Regions from separate parts of the Peribacillus sp. NPDC058002 genome, predicted to be linked through region 2. Evidence: a T-box and tRNA genes for the amino acid it is inferred to sense, from the RefSeq annotation. Region 2 holds a T-box; the other holds one or more tRNA genes.
The links. A T-box is a leader RNA that pairs with one kind of tRNA and senses whether it is charged. The one in region 2 lies ahead of glyQ (glycine--tRNA ligase subunit alpha), so its partner is inferred to be a tRNA-Gly.

Region 1 (12,938 bases), on a different contig from region 2:
CCAAATCGAATTCCTTCAAACAAGGGGATGTCGTTGTCGGGAATATCGACTGGGCGGAATACACAGTTGTCACTGAAAATGAAATCCGTGTGATTGATCCCAAGGTGGCTCCGGTCACAACTCATTTAGGGATTCTTGGAATGACCGGTTTAACTGCTTATTTTGGCTTGCTTGATATTGGTAAACCTCAAGAAGGTGAAACTGTAGTGGTTTCAGGAGCGGCTGGAGCAGTTGGGTCAGCAGTCGGACAAATTGCTAAGATTAAAGGTGCGAAGGTTGTTGGCATCGCCGGTTCAGATGAAAAACTTGAGTACTTAACGAAAGAGCTCGGATTTGATGGAGCCGTAAATTATAAAAGAGATAGTTTTAAGACAGATTTAGCTAATGCTGTTCCCGATGGAGTCGATGTTTATTTCGATAATGTGGGCGGCGAGGTGTCCGATGCTGTTTTCACACTTTTGAATGCGAATGCCCGAATTCCATTATGCGGAGCGATTTCCTCGTATAATGCAGAAGGGAAAGATCTAGGACCGCGTCTGCAATCGGCGATGATCAAAACGAGTGCCCTTATGAAAGGTTTCACAGTTGGGAATTATGCAGCTAGATTCCAAGAGGGGGCTACGGATTTAGGGAAGTGGCTTCAAGAAGGAAAGCTGAAGTACGAAGAAACGATTATTGAAGGATTCGAAAACACACCTGATGCCTTTTTAGGTTTATTTAAAGGAACGAACCTCGGTAAACAGCTTGTAAAAGTTGCGGAACCTGAATTCGCTCAACTATAAGATTAGGGAACAAAGTGGAGGCGGAATCTTGTTTGACCTTTGAAAATGAAGGTGTATTAAAAGAGCTGTTATTTCAAAAAAATCCCGTTAAACCAATAATAGAGGTCGAAGCACATCTTTCAGCTAAATTGATGTGCTTCGACCTTTTTCTATTTGGATGGTGTCCATTCCTGATCATTTACAAAGCATGTCCTTCATGAAAGATAATCAAGCTTTGGAGTAAAAAAGAATTCTCTGGATTTTCATATGTTGGGATCAATGTCGTTATCGGACAATTTGTCGCTATGAATAACACCCGAGATAAGATAGTTATATATATCATCAATAATTTTGATACTGGTCACTAACACATGAAAGGCCGTGTTTGTCTATCTGTTGAAGGGATGACAGTGATGTTCCTTCTTGAAAGTCAAGGGCTTCGATACATGTGGAAATCATACGAAAATTAGGTGTAAAACAAAGGCTTACAAGAATTACTTACCCTTTACCGTATCTTTTGCTCCATATGAAGGATATTAAAAAAGGGTCTCTATAAACATGGCTCTCGACATAATGACATGATAAAGTAAAAAGAACAGTTACCTAGGTAATCATTTGATGAAAGGGAAAATTGAAATGAGTAAAGATAAGCAAGGGACATCTTCAAAATCTCTGAAGTTGGATGTAATACATACGACATTTAAACAGGCTTTTGAATTAAAAAAGAATCCATTTCCTTGGATAAAAGCTTTAAGTGCAGGGATAGCGGCTGCCTTACCTGTTTTCATTGGCTTATTATTCGGCAATTTAGCGTACGGTTTACTGGCAGGAATAGGCGGTTTCACTTATTTATACGTATTTAACCAACCGTATCACCAAAGAGCTAAAAAGATTTTCTTTGTGATGGTGGGTCTTGCTTTATCTGTTGTATTAGGGACGCTTTTGGCTCCATACCAATTGGGAACAGCCATAATTATGGGGATCATCGGGGCAAGTGTTTTTTTTATTTTTGGTGCATTAAAGATTACCGGTCCTTCGGCGGTTTTCTTTGTCTTGAGTTTTGCGCTAGCGACAGGTATGCCCATCGATCAGACGCTTGCACCGTTGCGTGGAGGTCTTGTTTTATTGGGGGGGGCACTGTCTTGGATAATCTGTATGTTAGGTTGGTTTTTCAATCCTCATGGACCAGAAAAGCTTGCGGTGGAAAAGGTGTACAGAGAATTGGGTGCATTTTTTGATTCGCTAGGCACCGGGAGATTCAATGCAGCAAGACAAAGAACGGTATTGGCGATGAAACAAGCGGAAGGTACATTGTTAGCCGGGTTTTCAAACAGGCGAAGCTCAGACATGTTAAAGCGGTTGTTTCTATTGAATGACCAGGCGAATGTCATTTTCCTGGAAGCATTGGAACTATCCTTGCACAAAAAGTTTGTGCTACCGCCAGAATTAGGACAATCGGTACGTGCCTTGGCTGACTCCATTGCATCTAAAACTAAAAATGAATCAAAGATTCTTCAGCCGGACCAAATGGAACTAGAGGTTGCAAAGCTATTCGTAGAAATTTACAATGCGGATGCCATCATGAATGAACCGGTTAGTAAAATCCACAAGGAAGCTTCAATCTCAAAGCCTTCTTTAAAAACGATTTTTCTTGGGGCGTTCGATAAGAACTCGATTGTCTTTCTCTCTTCCGTTCGATATGGAACAGTCCTTACCATTGCGGCCATCATCGCCTATTCCGCTGATTTTAACCGTTCGTACTGGATTCCCTTATCCTGTGCAGCCGTTATGTCAGGTGCGACCATCGTTGCCACATTTCATCGTGCGGTACAAAGGACCTTCGGGACAATCATTGGACTCCTATTGGCAAGCTTAATTCTTGCATCCGTTCATAACGAGTTCATTATCGTTCTGATCATTTTGTGTTTGACAATCATTACAGAGCTTTTCATCGTGCGGAATTATGGATTGGCGGCGATGTTTTTTACCCCTTCAGCTTTAATCATGGCGGAATATTCAACTCAAAGCTATGATTTTAGTTTTTTTGCGACCGTAAGAATAACCGATATCGTCGTCGGGAGCATGATAGGTCTTCTTGGATCGCTGCTAATCGGCAGTCAATCGGCCTCAAGCCTTCTCAATCATTTGATGGCCAAAACCATTCGAAGCCAGGGGCAATTTCTGTTGGTGGCGTTCTCTGGACAGGATAATGGACTTGCAATCGATGAAAGCAGTGAAAGGAACAAAATGCAAACCAATATGGTTAATCTATTAACGGTCTACAATGCTGCTCTTGGTGAGATATTCAAAAACAAGGCTAGACTGGAATCTCTTTGGCCCGTAATATTTTCGATAGAACAGCTGGGATATTATTTAAATGCAAGCTTGAAATTCTCCGATCGGTTGGTACTTTCAGAGAGTGAACTTGCTCAATTACTGTATGTTTTTGAAACAATGGCAATCGCTGCAGATAAGGGGCGGTCACTTACCAATAAAGAGGTTCCGGAAATTGAAGGGTACTCAAAAATCCGCCACGAAATTTTGGATCTTCAAAAAGCACTTCGGTTTTGCGGTGAAGCAACGAGTTAATCAATCTAGTGATTCTAATAAGGGAGTTCTTATTAGAATCTCAATCGCCACTGTTAATAAGATGAAATGGGCAGGTTTATAGAAAAGTCTGTAAAAATGCCGGTTTTCATTATAAAATGTATTTACAAACAGAAAGGTGATGAACCATGTCAAACGTTGCTAAATTTCGTGATTTTTTAACTAGTGAGAAAATCTATATGAATGAGTTGAATGAAGATGGCACCACCTTTTTTAGAGCCGAGCAAAAGTTAAAGGACGGGTGGAAGGTCCTTTTAGTATTTGCTTTCAATCAAGATGAAAATGTGGCGGACTTATTTTGCTTTAATGTCGCCGAGTTGAAGAATCCTGAAAAGAAACAGGATGTACATACACTGTTGAATGAATATAATGCTAATTTTAGGTATTCCAAGCTGTATGAAGAAAATGGGACCATTTCCATTCGGTATTCATACTCCATTGAGGGGGACATCGTACCGGATCTGGCGTTCAGGAAGTTAATCATGCTGCTTGAAACGGCACAGCAGGTTTATCCGCGGTTAATGGAAGTCATTTGGTCTTAAATCATCATATAGGATGAAAAAGTTCTCTGAATCAGGGGACTTTTAACATCTTTACTAGAGTGAATGAATATATTAACGTTACAATACATTAATTATTAAATTTTTTTAAAAGAACTATTGCATTTTTTCACATTAAACTATATAATTAATTTTGTTAGTGATTCGACAAAGTTCTACATGGATATGCGGGTGTAGTTTAGTGGTAAAACCTCAGCCTTCCAAGCTGATGATGAGGGTTCGATTCCCTTCACCCGCTCCAATACATACTCATAACGTAGGGTTTCGTTACCTGGAGAACGAAGCTTTGCGTTTAAATATTATTACAAGAATTCTACTGTTCACAGTGGGATTTTTTTATTGTCCCAATTAACTACATTCTATGGAAGCGGTAATACCGGATGTCATACCGTAATGAAAATCGTAGCTTTCTATTTATTGTGATTCTACATCTGGGAGAGTGGGGATTTCGATGCAAACTTGTTCAAAGAGATTAACTATGTTAGTAGAATCAGTTTGAATAGGTGTGTGTTTTTATTGTTCAAACTGAAAAGCTTGTGTAATTAGGTATGACCGAACGGTTGAATAAAAGGATATTCGCGCACTGGTTTTATTTATCCATATAAGTTAGGAAGAATCATGAAAAGACCCCTTCCGATTGTGGAAAGGGCTTATTTCCGTTCAATTTTAATTATCCTTCTACTATCGAGTAAGTCCCTACACCCCCGTGGATTTCAAGGAACATGTCCATCAAGGATTTCGTTAGCTGATTTGCTTCGGTGATTGGAGTATTGGGTTGTAAATATATGATTTGGATGGCCTTTTTCGTTCCTTCGGTGACTTTCGTGCGTTCTGAATCAACGTAAGGACTTCCGAATGCGCCATCATGGTCGGCTGATGTAATCATATTTTCCATGGAATTCAAGCGGCCGTTCAGTCCCTCATAACCATCTGACCCTTCGCCAATCTTTATCGAGATGTCTCCTGATAATTTGTCCGCATCATAAATGCCGATCGGAACTTCATATAACAGCGAGAAGAAGTTATTCAAATCGATGGCTGAATGGATGGGTGCCAAGTAATTCTGTTTTTTTACGCGGCGGTAAAGGGCTTCCACGGAGGGGCGATACCGCGACGGGTTTGCTCCTGTAGCCTTGAAAATCTCCCGCCACGCTTTAATGCCGGAAAAGTCGGTCAATTCCTTTTCTTCAAGGTCGAAGAAAAGTGCTTCCTGAAATAGTTGTAGTCTTCCTTTCACCATTTGCGGGGAGGGACCTACTTCGATGTTTTCATATGTAATGATCCCGACTTTGAATTCAGGGATTTTACTGCTTAGATTAGCTGATATGGTAATTTCCAACCGTTTCACCTCCAAAAATGATTGCAATTAGTTTATCATAGATAGCAATGGTTTGAAATGGATTCAAGCTTCAATGGGAATACTGAATGAAGTAGGTGATTAATATATGGATATGAACTTATTCAAGCAAGAAGTGATTTTATATAGTAAGGAAATCGGCATTGATAAAATCGGCTTTACATCGGCCACGGCTTTTACCGAATTGAAAGGTAGGCTGATACGTCAACAGGAGCTGGATTATCAGTCAGGGTTTGAAGAAGCCGATATAGAAAAGAGGGTAAGGCCTGAATTGATATTCGATAAACCGCAATCCATCATTTCGATTGCGCTTGCATATCCTTCGAAATTGAAGGATGCTCCGCAAAGTACAAAAAGTGAGCGACGCGGGATCTTTTGCAGGGCTTCTTGGGGAACGGATTATCATACCGTTCTTCGAAATAGATTGCAGTTACTTGAGAACTTCATTAAAGATAAAGTGCCAGGAGCATTGACGAAATCCATGGTTGATACGGGTGAATTATCAGATAGGGCAGTGGCTGAGCGTGCGGGAATTGGCTGGAGTGGAAAAAACAGTATGATCATCACTCCGGAATTCGGGTCTTATGTATATTTGGGGGACATGATTACCAACCTGCCATTTGAACCTGATCAACCGATGGAAGATCAATGCGGGACATGCAATAAATGCGTCGATGTTTGCCCGACTGGTGCGCTCGTTCAGGGCGGGCAGCTAAATTCCAAGCGTTGCATTGCATTCTTAACGCAGACAAAAGGTTTCCTTCCGGATGAGTTCAAGACGAAAATAGGCAATCGTTTGTATGGGTGTGATACATGCCAGACAGTTTGTCCGAAAAACAAAGGAATGGATTTTCATTTCCATGAAGAGATGGAACCCGACCCAGAGCTGGCGAAACCGCTGTTGAAACCATTGCTTACGATTTCAAATCGGGACTTTAAAGAGAAATACGGCCATGTATCTGGATCTTGGCGTGGTAAAAAGCCAATCCAACGAAATGCCATTTTAGCATTGGCCCACTTCAAAGATGAAACGGCATTGCCCCAATTGATACAGGTCATGAAGAAAGATCCAAGGCCTGTAATCCGAGGAACGGCGGCTTGGGCAGTCGGGAAAATTGGCCGGGAGCAGGCCGTTTCCATTCTGGAAGAAGCAAGAATGAAGGAAACGGATGAAGAGGTACTGGCGGAAATTGAGAAAGGACTGCAGTTTACCTTGGAAACAAAATGATATTTAAGATGTAGAGGCTGTCCATAAGTCGTAAATGACTTTTGTGACAGCTTCTTCCTCTTTTTTTTAGTTATGGAAATTACCACTCTAAGTAGTAGTCTTTTGTAGTAAATACATTATTGAACAGAAGATAAAACTTAGTATCGATTATCAGCAGAACTTACATCCCCGTCATAAGATTGCTGTTATACGGGTATATTTGTTACGGCATCTACCAATTCATACTTAAGGTGAGCTGCAGCACCGCTTATTTGGGACACTTGCCATGCTGAATAACTAGTTGTTGTACTATTCCTGCGATGGAGATGTTTGTATATATATAAATAAATATATACCTGTGGGAACCTAAAAATAGAGATTATTGGGCTGTTAATAATCAGCAATTCGTTAGCTCTCGATGCATGACTGTCCAAATTTAAATGACTTGAGTTCCCCTTTCCCTCTTAACGTGGAGGATACTGGTTATCTTGTCTTTTATCTATATACAAAGTGCCATCACTTTGTATTTCAGCATAAAATACATCTTGTAGGCATACACCAAAATGCTGTAATTGCGTTTCCAACCAGCTTTGGTTTAAACTCAGTTTACTTAAATTATGAGGAACGATTTTTCCATCCACAATAATTTCAGTAGGTATGTATAATGGTTTCACATAAGTAATATCCTTTTTGGAACCACTCTGGCTATCCACTTTTTTTAAGACAGACAATTGACCATTTGGTTCTAAAATGGCATAGTTTACCTCTTGCATGGAGAATATGCTTTGTTCTCGCAATAGCATGCTAAGGTCATCCATGTTTAATTTTTCCCCTTTCAAAGCTTTCTCTAGGATTTTTCCATCTTTGATTACAATTGTAGGTTCGCCGTCAAGTATTATACGAGCTTTTGGAGATTTTAAATTAATAAAGCTTACAAGAATAGTGAGTACGGACCAACCGATTAAACTAACGAAGGCGTCAACCACATCAATACTTGTATCAATTGTGATGGAAGCAGCCACCGCGCCGATAGTGATACCTGTAATATAGTTGAAGTAAGTCAGCTGACTTACTTGCTTTTTTCCCATAATTCGAGTAATCAATAGTAAAACCACAAAAGCGGCGACCACCCTACTTAACACTTCAATAATGCTCAAAATTTCCCTCTCCAATCTGGTCTAATCAGGTTAGAAAATTGTGTATCCATCTTTATTATTTCCCCAATATTACTTTGATTATAATTCAGCATAAATAAGCCATACTGTAATCGACCCATACGGAAAGGCTTCACCACGTGACAGTAAAATTTATGAATGTGAGGGTTGTTTGGATTACCCTTTAAAATCGTAAAAAGGCAGGGGGAAATCATCAGGTGCATTTTACTCCCCTTCGCACATACACATTAGCATAGATGGTAAGAAGGAGGGCATGAACTTGAGGGAACAATTGCAACGCCTTTTACAAGAAAGAATAGAGTTTTATACTTCCGATGATTTGGAGCGGAGTGAAAGGAAGTTACATTTGAAAAGGGAAATGATGAGGAACCGTGCTGCTGAAATTGTTCGGGTGAATGCGGCAGGGAAGGTGCATTCGAGGAAAAAGGAAGACAATGATACAGTCCTGACATATCATGTGCATCTGCAATATTTATTGAAACAGGAGGATTCATTTTATATAGAAGAAGAAATGGAAGAAAGGGAGGCCCGGTTTCGAAATGGGTATATAGTGGATGAACGTGAGCTTTTTCCCACCTTTGAAACCGTAGAGGCACCGCCAAAATGTGATCCGGGCGCAGATCGTCTCGCATATAAATATGATCGGATGAAGGCCGTCCAATATGCCGAGCGTTGGTGGAATGAATTCAATCCGGCTTATCATAAATTCACTGATGATTGTACGAATTTCATTTCACAATGTTTGCATGCGGGAGGAATACCGATGTGGGGGGCGCCAAACAAAAATAAGGGCTGGTGGATAAGGGGGAAAAGCTGGAGTTATACATGGACGACGGCCCATTCCTTATATCATCTGCTAAACGCCGGGAATGTCATCAGGACAAAGCGGGTGGAGTCGGCCCAGGAATTGAATTTGGGTGATATCCTCTGCATAGATTTCGAAGGCGACGGACGGTTTGATCATAACTTGATTGTTACGGCGAAGGATCAGGACGGGATGCCGCTTGTGAATGCACATACGATGAACAGCCGTCACCGATATTGGACGTATGAGGATTCGACCAGGTATACACCGAACATCGTTTATAAATTCTTTGTGATTTTGGATGGAGGTTGATTGGTTTTTAGTCTTTTTTGTTTAATGCTATAATTAAGGTGAAGTTCAAACTAGAGGTGAAAATGAAGTGTCAATACATGTAGTTTTATATCAACCACAGATTCCAGCAAATACAGGAAATATCGCAAGAACATGTGCAGGGACGGATACGTCTTTACATCTCATCCGCCCGCTCGGTTTCTCGACGGATGACAAACAGCTTAAACGGGCCGGTCTCGATTATTGGGAAAATGTAAAAATCCATTATTATGATTCGTTAGAAGAGTTTTATGAAAGAAATGCCGGCGGTGAATTTTATTACTTAACGAAGTTCGGGGAGCAGCCGCATTCCAGCTTCGATTACAGTGATCAAGACAGTGAAATATACTTCATTTTTGGCCGTGAAACGACGGGTCTCCCGAAAGAGCTGATCCAAGAAAATATGGATCGTTGCCTTCGGATTCCGATGACGGATAAAGTACGTTCCCTTAATCTGTCGAACACGGCTGCCATCTTGGTTTATGAAGCACTGAGACAGCAAAATTACCGTGAATTGGATTTGAAAACAAAAGGTTGAGTTTCACCAATGTCATACTGTCATCGGGGACATTTGAGCCCCGATGAGGGATTTTTTACATATTCTTAAGGGGTGGGAGCATTGAATAACATTATTGAGAAGATTTTAGATCACCGTTCCATTCGTTCTTTTGAGGACAAGTTATTGTCTGAGGAGCAAATCAATACGATTGTGGAATGTGCCCAAGCGGCATCGACTTCAAGCTATATCCAAGCATATTCAATCATAGGGGTAACCGATCCCAATAAGAAAGCCAAGCTTGCTGAACTTGCCGGACCACAATCATATGTAGAGAAGAATGGACATCTATTCGTCTTTTGCGCCGATTTATATCGTCAGGATATGGTTTCCGAAATGGAAAACACGGACCTGTCCGAATCGATTGAAAGTACGGAGAAATTCATGGTTGCCTGTATCGACGCTGCTCTTGCGGCTCAAAATGCAGCATTGGCAGCAGAATCGATGGATCTTGGCATTTGCTATATAGGCGGGATCCGCAATCATCTCCCGGAAGTGTCAGAGATTTTGAATATACCGCATCGCGTTATGCCATTATTCGGTCTAGTGGTCGGATATCCGAAAAACCGTTCGGATAAAAAGCCGCGTTTGCCGCTGGCCAATATCTATCATGAAAATGGATATCAGGAGGATAAGCAGGAGTTCATCGGACAACTTGAAGAGTATAATAAAACGATTTCCAGCTATTACGAGCAACGGACTAAAGGTAAACGAAAAGACACCTGGACCGAGCAAATGGCTGGAATGCTTGGAAAGAAAAGCAGGTTGTACATGAAAGATTACGTTGAGAAACAAGGTTTTAAGAAACATTGATTGATGAAAGTGCCTATTAGGTAGGAGTATTCTTGCCTTCCCATAAAAGACCATCTTTCAAAGTCCCGAGCATGGGCCAAACGGTAAAGATCCCGGAAATGTTTCCGGGATCTTTACCGTTTTCATTTGTATACGGTTCGGCTCAAAAAAAAAACACGGCAGAATTTCTTCTTAATATACCCATGAAATTACCATTGACAATATATATAGATAGAATTATAGTAATTAGGTAATGGATAATGATAATCATTTTCATTTGAGTTTTTACTTATCTATTTTTCAGTAAATGGAGGTTAAAAAATGGTTCGCCTATATACAGAGAATTTAAATATTGGTTATGGTGAACGTTTAATTGTAAAAGATCTCAGTGTGGAAATTCCAGATAAAAAAATCACAACGATCATCGGTTCAAATGGATGTGGAAAATCCACACTTTTGAAAGCGATCACCAGGATCATTCCAAATCAATCAGGGTCGGTTGTTTTAGATGGAGTGAATATTTCAAAAGAAAGCACTAAGATCCTTGCAAGAAAAATGGCCATACTTCCGCAAACACCCGAGAGTGCAAGCGGATTGACGGTTGGGGAGCTCGTATCATATGGACGTTTTCCCTATCAAAAAGGTTTTGGGCGCCTGACCCAAAAAGACTATGATGTGATCGATTGGGCACTTGAAGTGACCGGAACGAAAGACTTCAAGTTCCGTCCGGTGGATGCTCTTTCAGGAGGTCAGCGCCAGCGTGTTTGGATTGCCATGGCCCTTGCCCAGGAAACGGAAATCATATTCCTGGATGAGCCGACCACTTATTTGGATATGGCGCATCAGCTGGAGGTTCTAGAATTATTACAGAAGCTGAATGTAGAACAGGGACGTACAATCGTCATGGTTCTTCATGATTTAAACCAAGCTGCTCGCTTTGCCGACTATATCATTGCCTTAAAGGACGGGGAAATAGTCAAAGCGGGTGATTGCGAAGAAGTCATCACTCATGAAGTGCTTAAGGAAGTATTCCATATTGATGCGGTAATCGGGCGAGATCAACGAACGAACAAACCAATGTGCAGCACATACAATTTATTAAAAGGAGATTTGACAACAAATGAAAAAGATAATGTTCCCGTTTATACTGCTGTTAGTGTTAATTATTAGTGCTTGTGGTAACGGGTCAACCGAAAAAGAAAAAAGCACCGATTCAAAAAAGGAAAAATCAGGTACTATCACATATCAATCTGAAAATGGTCCTGTTGAAGTTCCGGCAAATCCTCAGCGTGTTTTAGTACTATCTTCTTTCGCAGGTAACGTAATGGCATTGGATGTTAACCTTGTAGGGGTTGATTCGTGGTCTAAAATGAACCCGAACTTTAAAGAGTTAAAAAATGTCGAGGAAGTAACGGACGAAAACCTGGAAAAAATCATTGAGTTGAATCCGGATTTAATCATTGGTTTATCAACGATTAAAAATGTTGATAAATTAAAGGAAATTGCTCCAACTGTAACGTATACATACGGAAAAGTGGACTATTTAACACAACATGTAGAAATAGGTAAACTTTTGAATAAAGAAAAAGAAGCTCAAGCATGGGTGGATGATTTCAAAAAACGGGCAAAAACAACCGGTGATGAAATTAAGGCTAAAATTGGAGAAGATGCTACCGTTTCCGTTTTCGAAAAGTTTGACAAACAGTTTTATGTATACGGCGATAATTGGGGCCGTGGAACGGAAATCCTTTACCAAGAAATGAAATTGGGCATGCCTGAAAAGGTAAAAGAAACGGCATTGAAAGATGGTTACTTTGCCTTGTCATTAGAAGTCCTGAAAGACTATGCCGGTGATTATGTGATTTTGAGCAATAACAAAGATCAGGACAATTCATTCCAACAAACAGATACGTTTAAAAACATACCTGCCGTTAAAAATAATCAACTATATGAAGCTGATGCAAAAAAATTCTACTTCAATGATCCAATAACATTAGAATACCAATTAGACTTCTTTTCCAAAAGTTTTCTTGGAAAATAATGCAGCGAGGGAGAGGGATTCCAATTCCTCTCCTTTTATTCTATAAAAAAAGAGATGAGAGAGACAGATGACTAATGAAAATCAACGTTTCATCCCATTTATATATAAACTGATCATAGGGGTCGCTCTATTCATAGGCATGTTCATTATTTCAATGGCATTTGGTGCGGCGGATGTTACCGTAAAAGATGTCTGGCAAGCACTGACATCAAATGCTGCTGGTGAAAAACTTTCAATCATTCGGGAAATCCGTTTCCCTCGTGAAGTGGGGGCAATCTTTGTGGGTGCAGCACTTGCCGTTTCCGGTGCCATCATGCAGGGAATGACTAGGAATCCACTTGCTGATCCGGGGTTGCTTGGATTGACGGCAGGAGCCAATGCAGGTCTCGCCATTACTTTGGCATTCATTCCAAATGCCAATAACTTAGGGATCATGATTGCGTGCTTTATAGGTTCCGCGGTGGGGGCAACCATGGTTTTCGGGATAGGTGCGATGAAAAAGGGAGGATTTTCTCCTTTACGGATCGTATTGGCTGGTGCTGCAGTCTCTGCATTCCTTTTTGCCGTTTCGCAAGGGGTCGGCCTTTATTTCAAAGTATCAAAAGATGTATCGATGTGGACTGCAGGCGGGAATATCGGAACATCATGGGGCCAGCTTCGGGTAATCGTCCCGTTCATTTTAATTGGCATCCTGATTTCCCTTTTCTTTTCCAGACAGCTCACCATACTAAGCTTAAGTGAAGAAGT
Region 2 (4,891 bases):
AATGACACCAATAGCGAAGAATGAAGACAAAGTATCAATTTTTTCAGCTAAACTCACAACCGCACCAATGACTGAAGGCGGTACAATGTCATCCGCATGTCTTGGCATATAATGTTCATTGATAGCCGCGGCCACTTCTTTGGCTTCCCCTTTTAGGAGAGCATATTTTTCACCCATATACCCTTGCAATTCAGGGAATTCATAAACCATATGACTCACCAAATCGAACTTGGCAATTGCCGCTGTACGAAGCGCCATTTCTTTTTCGGCCTTTAAATTCAAAGCATCCGCAAGGGCACCGGTCACTGCAGTTACCCGGGCAGTTTTCTCGGCTAATGTACCAATTTCTTCATGATAAACGATACTGTCAAGTTTTTTCAAAGCATCCGAAATCTCTTTTTTCTGATCTTCTTTATAGAAAAATGCTGCATCCGATAAGCGGGCACGCAATACTTTTTCATTCCCTTTAGAGACCTTATCCAAATGACGGTCATCGCCGTTACGCACGGTTACAAAGTAAGCAAGCAGTTTCCCGTCCTTATCTTTAACAGGGAAATAGCGTTGGTGTTCCTTCATTGAAGTGATAAGTACCTCAGCAGGAAGCTCTAGGAATTCTTCTTCAAAATGTCCAAATAACACCGTTGGATACTCTACCAAATTATTGACTTCTTCAAGCAGATCTTCATCGACCGGGATGATCCAGCCTTTCTCCTGCTCAAGCTCTTTAATCTGATCCAATATAACTTGTCGGCGTTTATCTGGATCCGCCATTATAAATTGTTCTTTTAGCGTATCCTCATACCGTTCCGGCTGCTCGATGATTGCGCTATCGCCCAAGAAACGGTGTCCTTTTGTTTCACGGCCCGTTTTCACGTCAGCAATGCTGAATGGAACTATATCATTGCCGAATAAGGCAATCAGCCATTTAATCGGACGGACGAAGCGGAGCTCCTGATTGGCCCAGCGCATATTTTTCGGGAACGTCATGCCGCTGATGATTTCCTGAAGCTCAGATAAAAGCTGAGCAGTCTGCTGTCCTTTTATGAATTTATTCACATGGGCATATTCCACACCCTTGAGTTCTTTAAAATAAATGTCCTCTGAAGTCATGCCTTGACCCCTGACGAATCCCAATGCGGCTTTAGACCAGTTGCCTTCACTGTCCAAAGCGATTTTCTTCGCCGGACCTTTTGCTTCTTCTTCGATATCCTTTTGGGATTCTTCCACATCTTTCACCAATACAGCTAAACGTCTTGGTGTGGAAAAAGCTTCAACCGTTCCGAATTCAATCGCTTTTTCCGTTAGCCATTGCTGTACTTTATCTGACAATTGTTTCATCGATGCTGTCACAAAACGGGCAGGCAGCTCTTCCAATCCAATCTCCAATAACAAATCACGCTTGCTCATTTGTATTCTCCCCTTTCACTTTCAGGATCGGGAAGCCTAATTTTTCCCGCTCTTCATAGAAGGTTTTGGCAACCTTACGCGCTAAGTTACGGCACCGGGCAATATAACCCGTTCTTTCCGTCACCGAGATGGCACCTTTGGCATCCAAAAGGTTAAATGTATGTGAACATTTCAAAACATAATCATATGCAGGATGTACAAGTCCTTCTTCCATTTGGCGATGCGCTTCCTTTTCATACATCGTGAAAAGCTGGAATAGCATATCAAGGTCGGAGGTTTCGAACGTATATTTCGAATGTTCGTATTCCGGCTGACCAAATATATCCCGAACTGTGAATCCATCTGTCCATTCTAGGTCAAATACGTTTTCCTTATCTTGAATGTAAGAAGCGAGACGTTCGATTCCGTATGTAATTTCCACTGAAACCGGCTTACACTCAAGGCCGCCCACTTGTTGGAAATATGTAAATTGAGTGATTTCCATTCCATCAAGCCATACTTCCCAACCTAGACCAGCACATCCTAGTGATGGATTTTCCCAGTTGTCCTCCACAAAACGAATATCATGCTCAAGCGGATTTATCCCTAATGCGCGTAATGAATCCAAATATAACTCTTGGATATTGTCAGGCGACGGCTTCATGATCACTTGGAACTGATGATGCTGATACAGTCGATTAGGGTTCTCGCCATAACGGCCGTCAGCAGGACGGCGGGAAGGTTCCACGTAAGCAACGCTCCAAGGCTCCGGTCCAATGGCTCTCAGGAACGTGTATGGGCTCATCGTTCCTGCCCCTTTCTCTACATCATAAGCATTCATCAATATGCAGCCTTGTTCAGACCAATGCTTTTGTAACGTTAAAATCATATTTTGAATATTCATCGTACACCTCCAGATTATTTAAAACGGCTCTTATTAAAATTCAGGAATAGGAACCCATTACATCTTGGCAAACAAAAAACTCCCGTCCCTATGCGAAATGCATAGGGACGAGAGTATACCCGCGGTTCCACCCTAATTGCCGTTTATAAAACGGCCTCTTTTCAAAGCAACATGCTCCGGAAACGCCCTTCCCTGTATATCCATATCCCGGCTTCCACCGTCCCGGGTTCGCTTTTTATGGAGAATGACAGATACTCTTTTCCATCAACGCAATCTTCTTATTTTAATGATTAGAATTTTATACAAACTAGCATGGAATGTCAATAGGTCAGATCCTAAAACATATCTTTCATCGTATCAATCTGTTTCAGGAACTTTTTTGATTTCAAATGCAGACCGGAATATTCCTCATAATATGCATCGATGATCTTCCGAAGTTCTTTTTTCGTTTCAGGCTTAACGGAAATGTTTCCGAGCCTTGATAAATCGAAATAATAAAAGATTCGAAGCAGTTTGACGGCCGCAGGTGAAATTTTATAATGATAAGGGTCTTTTCCCAGACAGCGATGACAGATAAAGCCCGCTTCCCGAAGCGAGAAGGAGAATTCCCCTTCCGTTTCACCACATACAGCACACTGATTCAGCACTGGGTTAATCCCATTTACGGGCAGCATCTTCATTTCAAAAATGAATTTCAAAACCTCTGCGTCATATTCCTCGTTTATGTAATGCAAGGTTTGTGAAAGCAATTCATATAAATACGGATTCGGTTTCTTATCCTCGACACTTTTATCAAGCAATTCAACAATATATGAAGCATAGGCAGTGGCAAAAAGATCCTCCCGTATGAAACGGAGTGAATCGACCATTTCGCCTTGCTGAAGACTGCCGAGTCCGGTTGATGTGGTTACAAGAAAATACCCGGAGCAAAAAAGCTGTGTGACGGCAGAAAGCCTGCTGTTAGGTTTACTGGCTCCTCTAGCCATAACGCCAATTTTTCCTAGCTCACGGGTATATATAGTAATGATTTTGTTATTTTCTCCATATGCAGTTCGCCTTATGACAATGCCCTCACATTTTTGGAGCATACCAAGACACCACCCATGCTCGTCAAGACTAACCTATGAAACAGGAAAATCAATTTCTGCTAGCTCATCGTTCAAAACCAAGTGTCCTTCCTGTCTCTCGACTTCTATCTCCTTAAACAGCAAATAGGTGTCCACATTACCTGTTTCAGTAAATAACTCCCAGGTAAAATCCAACATATAAAGCCCACCTTTCATTTTTAACTAGCAATGAATATCCGACCATATGGTTAGCTTGACCGTTTTCCGAACTTTCATGACGCGTAAATTTTGTTAATTAATACTCGCTTTCATTGAAGCCATAATCGCGAAGCTGGCTTGCTTTGTTCCGCCAATCCTTCTGTACCTTCACCCATAGTTCCAAGAAAACTTTCGAGCCCAATAAGTTTTCGATATCCACCCTGGCACGGCTGCCGACTTCTTTAAGCATTTTCCCTTGCTTTCCGATGACAATGCCTTTTTGTGAATCACGTTCGACAACGATCGTCGCCATGACATTAATGGTATCACTGTTGTCCATTTTTTTAATTGAATCGATGACAACAGCCACTGAATGCGGAATTTCTTCACGTGTCAGGTGCAGTACCTTTTCGCGGACCAATTCGGAAATGATAAAACGCTCCGGGTGGTCTGTCACTTGGTCAGCTGGATAAAACTGGGGACCCTCTGGCAGATGTTCCTTGATTTGTTCAAGAAGTGTATCAACATTATTTCCTTCAAGCGCAGAAATCGGAACGACCGCCGCAAAAGGGTATAGCTGTTGGTATTTCTCTATGATCGGAAGTAAATCATCTGGATGCATCGCATCGATTTTGTTTACAACCAGGAAAACAGGCGTTTTTACGGATTGAAGTTTTTCGATGATAAACTCGTCACCGCGTCCGTATCCTTCCGTCGCATTGATCATGAAGAGAATCAAATCGACTTCCTTCAATGTATTCGTTGCCACTTTCATCATGAAGTCACCAAGCTTATGCTTTGGTTTATGAATGCCGGGTGTATCGATGAAAATCATTTGTGAATCGTTCTGCGTAAGTACACCCTGGACCTTATTTCTTGTAGTTTGCGGTTTATCGCTCATAATTGCAATCTTTTGACCAATGACCCGATTCAGAAATGTACTCTTCCCAACATTGGGTCGTCCAATAATCGATATGAAACCTGATTTGTAACCTTTTACTTGTGTATCATCAAATAGTTTATTCATTTAAATCCTCCGGTGAAAAAGCTCCTGGAAGCAATTCCTGTACTGTTAGTTCTTTTATATCCCCATGTAAGTTGGTTAAAACGACCGGCATATCCTTTTCACACAGTTCCGAAATAACTTGTCTGCATGCCCCGCATGGGGATACGGGACCATCGGTATCTGCCACGACTGCAAGTTTAGTGAATTTTTTATCGTTATGGGCATAAGCGCTGAATAAAGCTGTCCTTTCGGCGCAGTTACACATGCTGTATGCAGCATTTTCTATATTGCAACCATGATAGACCTTTCCATCAGAGGTTAAAAGGGCAG

Region 1: it has a tRNA-Gly gene. The T-box ahead of glyQ (glycine--tRNA ligase subunit alpha) is inferred to sense a tRNA for this amino acid. The anticodon was not compared.

What each region holds. Positions count from the first base shown of each region.
Region 1 is NZ_JBHVQU010000041.1:14,447-27,384, reverse strand. It holds gene ACFVSH_RS10395 (NADP-dependent oxidoreductase) at 1-782, shown strand, start outside; gene ACFVSH_RS10390 (hypothetical protein) at 815-982, shown strand; gene ACFVSH_RS10385 (FUSC family protein) at 1,398-3,350, shown strand; gene ACFVSH_RS10380 (YbjN domain-containing protein) at 3,497-3,910, shown strand; tRNA gene ACFVSH_RS10375 (tRNA-Gly) at 4,096-4,169, shown strand; gene ACFVSH_RS10370 (B3/B4 domain-containing protein) at 4,599-5,267, opposite strand; gene queG (tRNA epoxyqueuosine(34) reductase QueG) at 5,374-6,513, shown strand; gene ACFVSH_RS10360 (DUF421 domain-containing protein) at 6,957-7,649, opposite strand; gene ACFVSH_RS10355 (amidase domain-containing protein) at 7,927-8,784, shown strand; gene trmL (tRNA (uridine(34)/cytosine(34)/5-carboxymethylaminomethyluridine(34)-2'-O)-methyltransferase TrmL) at 8,852-9,340, shown strand; gene nfsA (oxygen-insensitive NADPH nitroreductase) at 9,422-10,171, shown strand; gene ACFVSH_RS10340 (ABC transporter ATP-binding protein) at 10,472-11,320, shown strand; gene ACFVSH_RS10335 (iron-hydroxamate ABC transporter substrate-binding protein) at 11,271-12,191, shown strand; gene ACFVSH_RS10330 (FecCD family ABC transporter permease) at 12,259-12,938, shown strand, end outside.
Region 2 is NZ_JBHVQU010000234.1:197-5,087, reverse strand. It holds partial or broken gene glyS (glycine--tRNA ligase subunit beta) at 1-1,407, opposite strand, end outside; gene glyQ (glycine--tRNA ligase subunit alpha) at 1,394-2,290, opposite strand; T-box leader at 2,391-2,567, opposite strand; gene recO (DNA repair protein RecO) at 2,626-3,378, opposite strand; gene ACFVSH_RS22400 (YqzL family protein) at 3,412-3,555, opposite strand; gene era (GTPase Era) at 3,653-4,582, opposite strand; gene ACFVSH_RS22390 (cytidine deaminase) at 4,575-4,891, opposite strand, start outside.